Regions from separate parts of the Sphingopyxis sp. SE2 genome, predicted to be linked through region 2. Evidence: riboswitches for the same ligand, from Rfam matches in the RefSeq annotation. Region 2 holds a riboswitch; each other region holds the start of a gene.
The links. Region 2 has a riboswitch for cobalamin ahead of OVY29_RS01995 (TonB-dependent receptor domain-containing protein). Riboswitches for the same ligand answer to the same signal wherever they lie in the genome.
Positions count from the first base shown of each region.

Region 1: it holds a riboswitch for cobalamin, as region 2 does, so the genes downstream of both, cobW (cobalamin biosynthesis protein CobW) here and OVY29_RS01995 (TonB-dependent receptor domain-containing protein) in region 2, are expected to answer to the same signal.
Region 3: it holds a riboswitch for cobalamin, as region 2 does, so the genes downstream of both, OVY29_RS18400 (TonB-dependent receptor plug domain-containing protein) here and OVY29_RS01995 (TonB-dependent receptor domain-containing protein) in region 2, are expected to answer to the same signal.

Region 1 covers NZ_JAPMXW010000009.1:383,748-386,010, forward strand. The annotation lists gene OVY29_RS24405 (DUF6925 family protein) at 1-657, shown strand, start outside; cobalamin riboswitch at 747-978, shown strand; gene cobW (cobalamin biosynthesis protein CobW) at 1,159-2,196, shown strand; gene cobN (cobaltochelatase subunit CobN) at 2,205-2,263, shown strand, end outside.
Region 2 covers NZ_JAPMXW010000001.1:455,573-457,835, forward strand. The annotation lists gene OVY29_RS01995 (TonB-dependent receptor domain-containing protein) at 1-982, opposite strand, end outside; cobalamin riboswitch at 1,159-1,380, opposite strand; gene OVY29_RS02000 (acetyl-CoA C-acyltransferase) at 1,586-2,263, opposite strand, start outside.
Region 3 covers NZ_JAPMXW010000001.1:3,876,214-3,878,476, reverse strand. The annotation lists gene OVY29_RS18405 (S41 family peptidase) at 1-495, shown strand, start outside; cobalamin riboswitch at 694-878, shown strand; gene OVY29_RS18400 (TonB-dependent receptor plug domain-containing protein) at 1,022-2,263, shown strand, end outside.

The DNA.
Region 1 (2,263 bases), on a different contig from region 2:
CGCAGGGAAGACCAGTCGAGCCGCCTGTTCGACATGGGCGTTTGTAACGGCACCATAAGGATGTGCGCCCGCACTGACGACGAAGCGCTGATCGGGGCTCTCGAGGCTCTTGAAGGTCAGGACCTGCTGTCTTCGCCAACAGTCATGGCCGAGGTTCTGCGTGCGCAGCCCCACCGGGTCATGCTCTCGCCTGCCGGACGGATCGAAGTCTTCCAACCGATTCCGCCTCCGGATGGGAAATCGCCGGAAGGCCCGCACACCCATCTGCTTGCCAAGCTTATCGGGAAGGGTCGGCCACATGGCGCCAACGTCCCCATTCCGGATGGCTATCAGTCGATCCTGAACATTCACCCTCGCTCACCTTGGCGGAACGCACTGGGTGAACGGCACGATTTCGTGCCCGATACGGACACCGCCTTTTCACCTATGCTTGAACGCTTTGGCCTTGATCAGGATCGTGCCGTGGACGCACATATCCGCACCGCTGTGGCTGAAGGCGCAAACCCTGAATTCTTTGATTGGCCCGACACACGGCGGGGCCGAACGAAAGCCCGCATCGTCCTGCGCCGTCTTGCCGCTGCCGGTCACGAGCACGTGGGTCCCTGGCGCGTCTGGTTCGACCGCGCTCCCGTTGAAACCGATGAAACGGAACAGTGAGGTTGCGCCTGCAATTTCAGCGCGAACTTTGATTGGCATGATCGAAGTTTGGGTCTAGAGATATTCAATGATGATGCGGGTTTGCCCGTGCCATCGATGATCGCGCCGGTGCCCCCAACGGGGCTTAATCGGGAATGCGGTGCGGGAGCGTAGCTCCCAAATCCGCGGCTGTCCCTGCAACTGTAAGCGGATAGCGCGATGCACATTTTTCCTGCGCGTGCAGGAAAAGCCACTGGACCGCGCATGAACGCGCATCTGGGAAGGCGTGCATCAAGCTGTGACCCGCGAGCCAGGAGACCTGCCGGCGCTCTGGTCGCTCTTGCCCGGGTCCAGGGGATGGCCAAGGCACGGTACTCTTCCGTCTGAGCGACGAAGCTGTGCGGCTGGGGCTGCACGGCCGCGTGGTTTCGGGCGTCTGTCGCGCCAGCCCGTTGTCGCGCGCCGACCGGACCTGTCCGGCAAGCCCTGCCCGGTGTCGCTCTGGCGCGCGGAGGAACTGCCATGTCGGACCTGTCAAAGGTACCCGTCACGATCATCACCGGCTTTCTGGGTGCCGGTAAGACCACGCTGATCAGCCACCTGATCCGCAACGCTGGCGGACGCCGATTGGCTGTGGTCGTCAATGAATTCGGTACTCTGGGGGTGGATGGGGACATCCTACAATCCTGCGCCATTCCCGATTGCCCGGCGGAAAACATCGTCGAACTGGCCAACGGCTGCATCTGCTGCACCGTGGCGGACGATTTCATTCCCACCGTAGAGCGCCTGCTCGCGCTTGATCCGCGCCCTGACCATATCCTGATCGAGACATCAGGGCTGGCCCTGCCCAAGCCCTTGCTCAAGGCCTTCGACTGGCCGGCAATCCGCAGTCGCATCACGGTGGATGGCGTCCTTGCGCTGGCCGATGCCGAAGCGGTTGCTGCCGGACGGTTTGCCCCCGATCTTGCAGCGCTGGAGGCCCAGCGCGCCGCAGACCCGGGGATCGACCACGAAACCCCGCTGTCCGAAGTCTTCGAGGACCAGCTTGCCTGCGCCGATCTCGTTTTGCTGACCAAGGTTGATCTGGCCGGACCTGACGGAGTCGCTGCCGCAAGGGCAGCCATTGCGGCCGAAGCACCCCGCCCCGTGCCTGTGATCGAGATAGCCGAAGGGATTGTCGACCCTCGCGTGATCCTTGGACTTGGAGCTGCCGCCGAAGACGATATCGCTGCCCGGCCCTCGCATCACGACAATGAGGATGATCACGAGCACGACGATTTCGACAGCACCGTCATCGCGCTCGGCGAGATTGCCGATCCCGCCGATTTGGTGGCGCGTATCGAAACGCTCGCCCGCGACCATCGCATCCTGCGGGTAAAAGGCTACGCTGCCGTGACTGGCAAGCCCTTGCGCCTCTTGGTGCAGGCCGTCGGGTCGAGGGTTCGTCACCAGTACGACCGCCCATGGCGCCCCGATGAGCGGCGCCAGACCACCCTGGTCGCCATCGCCGAGCATGACGATATCGACGAGCCTGCCATTCGCGCGGTGCTGGCAGGCTAAGCTAGGCCGTGCACGTCATCTTTCGCGAAACGCATGGGATGGAGGAAACGGCCATCCCACAGGATCT
Region 2 (2,263 bases):
TGGCCTGCTGTACCGGCGTCACGACACCCTGATATTCGAACCTCAAATTACTGCCCGAATAGCCGTAATCGGGCGCCGTCCCGCGCACGAAATAATAATCGCGCTCGCCCCGCATCCACGTCACCGCCGCGCGGCTGGTGAAATTGCCGTCGAACAGGCCAAGGTTCAGCCCCGCATAGCCGACATATTGGTCGAGCTTGGCGACGTCGGCGCTGTCGGCGGGCGCGCCGAAGAAGCTGTCGTAATCGAGGTCGGCGTTGATATAATAGCCGCGCAGGTCGAGGCTCAGCGCGTCGCTGAACGCGACCTTCAGCCGCGCGTTGCCTGCGAAATTCTTGTATCCGTCCTTCTCGGTGCCGACCGCCGCCGACGAAATGCCGTCGGTGCGGAAATAGGCCCCGCCGATCCCGCCCGAAATCGCCCCGGCGGTGCCCGACACATCGGCCTTGGCATTCAAAGTATCGCTATAGCCATATTCGGCCGAGGCATCGGCGGCGAAGCCTTCGGCCGGGGTTGCGGTCATCAGGCTGACGACGCCGCCGATCGCCTGGCTGCCGTGGACGACCGAGTTCGACCCGCGCAGCACCTCGATCCGGTCGATATTGCCGGTCAGCAGATGGCCGAAATCATATCCGTCGCCGATGCCGCTCGGGTCGTTGACCTTCACCCCGTCGATCAGCACGAGCGTCTGCGTTGTTTCGGCGCCGCGCAGCGATATGCTCGCGACCGATCCGGTGCTGCCCGACCGGTTGAAGCGCACGCCGGGCGTGGTCGCGAGCAGGTCGACGACATCGACCGACTGGCGCCGCGCGATCGTGTCGGCGTCGATGATCGTGATCGCCTGACCGACTTCGTCGCGCGGCTGCTCGATGCCCGACGCGGTGACGACGATATCGTCTCCGCGCTCGCTATCGACGGTTTCGGCAAGCGCCGGTGTTGCCGTTGCCAGTGTCAAAAGAGAAATGGTCGCAAATTTCAACATCGGAAGTCCCTGCACGCCGGCAACGAAGGCGGAGCCTGCCGACTGCGTGGGACGCGATCGACCGATGCCGGCGTCGCAAGTGGCGTAACGCCTGCGGCACCGCACCGAGGCGGCTCCAGCCGCCTGGTCGTCGCTCGACGGAATCCTCCGTGCCGCGGCCTTTCCCTGGGCCATGGCATTGAGCGACCCACGCCGGCAGGTCTCCTGGCTCGCGGGTCTGGGCTTGATGCACGCCTTCCCAGGATGATCCCAGTGGCTGGTCCGAAAGCCTCGAACCGGTGCATCGCGCTCGCCGCTTACAGTTGCAGGGACAGCCTCGGCTTCGGGGGTTCAGGACGAACCCCTTTACCGCGTTCCCATTTTAAGCCCTTTCGGGCACCGGCGCGATCATGCGCGGGGCAAGCCCCGCACGCGCCGCCCATAGCGCAGCCACGCTTTTGCGCAATCGGCTTTTGCGAGACGCAATCCTCCCTGTCGCGAAGCGATGGGGAGGGGGACCGCCGCGAAGCGGTGGTGGAGGGGCCGAAACCGTAGCGCCAATGCCCCTCCGTCAGCCCTCCGGGCTGCCACCTCCCCATGGCTCCGCCACAGGAGGAGTTGGTTCTAAGCCACCCGCTCGACCACCATCGCCGCGCCGACCCCCATCGCGCCGGTCAGCACGACCAGTCCATAACGCCCGCCGCACGCATCGAGCGCGTCGAGCAAGGTCGAGGTCAGGATCGCGCCGCTCGCGCCCATCGGATGGCCCTTGGAGAGATGGCCGCCGCTGACATTGACGCGCGCCGGATCGGCATCGCGGTCGCGCATGAATTTGGCGATCGTGACCGCGAACGCTTCCATGAACTCGATCCGGTCCATCTCGCCGAGCGTCAGCCCGGCGCGCGTCAGCACCTTGTCCATCGCCGCGAACCCCGCGGTCAGCGAAGCAGCAGGGTCGCCGCCGCTTTCGGCAAAGGCGACCGCGCGCGCGCGCGGCGCGATGCCGAGCCCGTCGCCGCCGACCAGCGCCAGCCCCGCGCCATCGCAGATCGGCGGTGCATGCGCGATACTGTGCAGCGGTTCAAAGGTCGCGCCTTCGAGTGCGCCCGCATATTGCGCCTGCAACTCGCCAAAGGCCGCCGGTGCGGCGGCGAGCGATTCCGCGCTCGTTTGCGGCCGGATACACTCCTCGCCGTCGAGCGCGCCGGTCGCGACGCGCGAGGCTTGCAGGGCGGGATCGGTTTCCGCAGCAGCAGCTTTCAGTTGCGAGGCGAGCGCAACCGCGTCGAGTTCGGCGCGCGC
Region 3 (2,263 bases), 3.4 Mb from region 2:
GGCGCGCAATCGATTGCGCCGACGCGGATCGCCTTCATCGGCACCGGGTCGACCGCATCGGCGAGCGAGCTGGTGATCAATTCGATGCTGCCCTATCTCGGCACCAATATGACGCTCGTCGGCAGCAACACCTTTGGTAAGCCGGTCGGCCAGATCGCGCTCGACAAGGCCGAGTGCGACGACCGGATGCGCGTCGTCGCCTTCGCCACCGGCAATGCAAGCGGGCAGAGCGACTATTACGACGGGCTGGCGCCGAAGATCGCGAACAGCTGCGCCGCGAACGACGATCTGGGCTTCCCGCTCGGCGACCCGCGCGAGGCGTCGATCCGCGCCGCGATCGACTTCCTTGCCGGCAACGCCTGCACGACGCGGATCGCCGACGCGAACGCCCGCACGGCGTCGAGCGACCGCCGTTTCGCGGTAGCGGCCCCGCCGACAATGCTGGTGCCCGACCGCCCGAGCGCGGCGCAGCGCGAATTGCCGGGGCTGTTTTAGGATCGATCGACATTCAGCCCATGGCGGCCTGCAAATGACTCGCGGCGAAGGGTGTTCAGAGGCACGTGACTCTGAAACACGATCTCGCCGGTGCCTTGGAACGAGGCCTTGAGATCCCGGCCTTCGCCGGGATGACGGAAAAATCATAAGCAAATATGATCCGAGAGGCGATTGACCGCCGCCTCCGAATAAGGCTAACGGCCGCGGCAAGCGACAGGTTCTCCGGCGACGGAGACGAAGAGGGAACGGGAAAACCCCGGCTGCCCCTGCAACTGTACGCGGCGAGCCATCGGCCATACGCCATTGGGACCCCGGTCCCGAGAAGGCGGCCGACCGGCGCCGACCCGCAAGCCAGGAGACCTGCCCGTCGCCGTCGTCTTTCGCGCGGACAGGGTGTGCCGGGCGGACGGGGGTGAACCCGCATGACGACAAAGCTGGCTGCGCAGGTGCGCGGGCGATGTCGTGCGTCCCCGAAGGACGACCGATCGGCCGCGCGCATGGGCGGCATTGTCGATGGGTTTGTCCAATGTTCAAAGTGATTTACCGAAGTTCGATCTGTCTCGCCGCCGTCGCGGCTTCCTCCACCGCCTCCGCCGAGGAGACGGCGCATGCGGTCGCCGCCGATGCCGACAGCATCACCGTCACCGCGACGCGCGCGCCGCTAACGCTCGACGAGATTCCGTCGTCGGTCGCGGTGCTCGACAAGGACGCGATCGACCGCGCGCAGGATATCGGCGTCACCGAACTGCTGCTACGCACCCCGGGGATCAGCATCTCGCGCAACGGCGGTTACGGCACCTCGACCTCGCTGCGTATCCGCGGCGCCGAATCCGAACATACGGTGACGGTGATCGACGGGGTCAAGCTCAACGATCCCTCGTCGACCGGCGGCGGTTTCAACTTCGCCAATCTGCTCGTGGGCGACATCGACCGGATCGAGGTGCTGCGCGGGCCGCAGTCGATCCTGTGGGGTAGCCAGGCGATCGGCGGGGTGATCAATATCGTCACCGCATCGCCGGAAAAGGAACTCGAAGGCAGCTTCGACCTCGAGGCGGGGTCGCGCGAGACGGTGAGCGCACGCGCCGCGATCGGCGGGCGCACCGGCCCCTTGAGCTGGCGCCTCGGCGGCCAGCGATTCGCGACCGACGGCATTTCGTCGCACGCCAAGGCGTTCGGCGGGGTCGAGCGCGACGGCTATCGCAACAGCAATGTTTCGGGCCGCGCCGAACTGGCGCTCGCCGACAATGTCAGCGCCGAGGTGCGCGGATATTATTCGAGCGGCCGGGTCGAGTTCGACGGCTTCAACACCGACAGCAGTGATTATGGGCAGAACAAGGAGTTCGTCGGCTATGCGGGGCTCAATTTTGCCCTCGCCGACGGGCGATTCCGCAATCGTGTCGCTTTTGCCTATACCGACACCAACCGCGACAATTTCAACCCCGACCGCGCACGTCCGCGCAGCTTCGAGGCCGACGGCAAGAACAAGCGCTGGGAATATCAGGGCGGCTTCGACTTGACCGACCGCATCACCGCGATTTTCGGGGTCGAGAATGAACGTTCGGACTTCCGCAGCCGTTCGCCGTCGGCGTCGCTTGGCGTCCCGCTTCCCGATTTCGTTCGCGGCAAGGCGGAAATCACCAGCATCTATGGCCAGCTCGGCATCGAGCCGGTGGACGGGCTGACGCTCAATGGCGGCGTCCGCCACGACGATCATAATCGCTATGGCGGGCGGACCTTGTTCGCGGCGGGCGGCGTGTGGCGCCTGCCG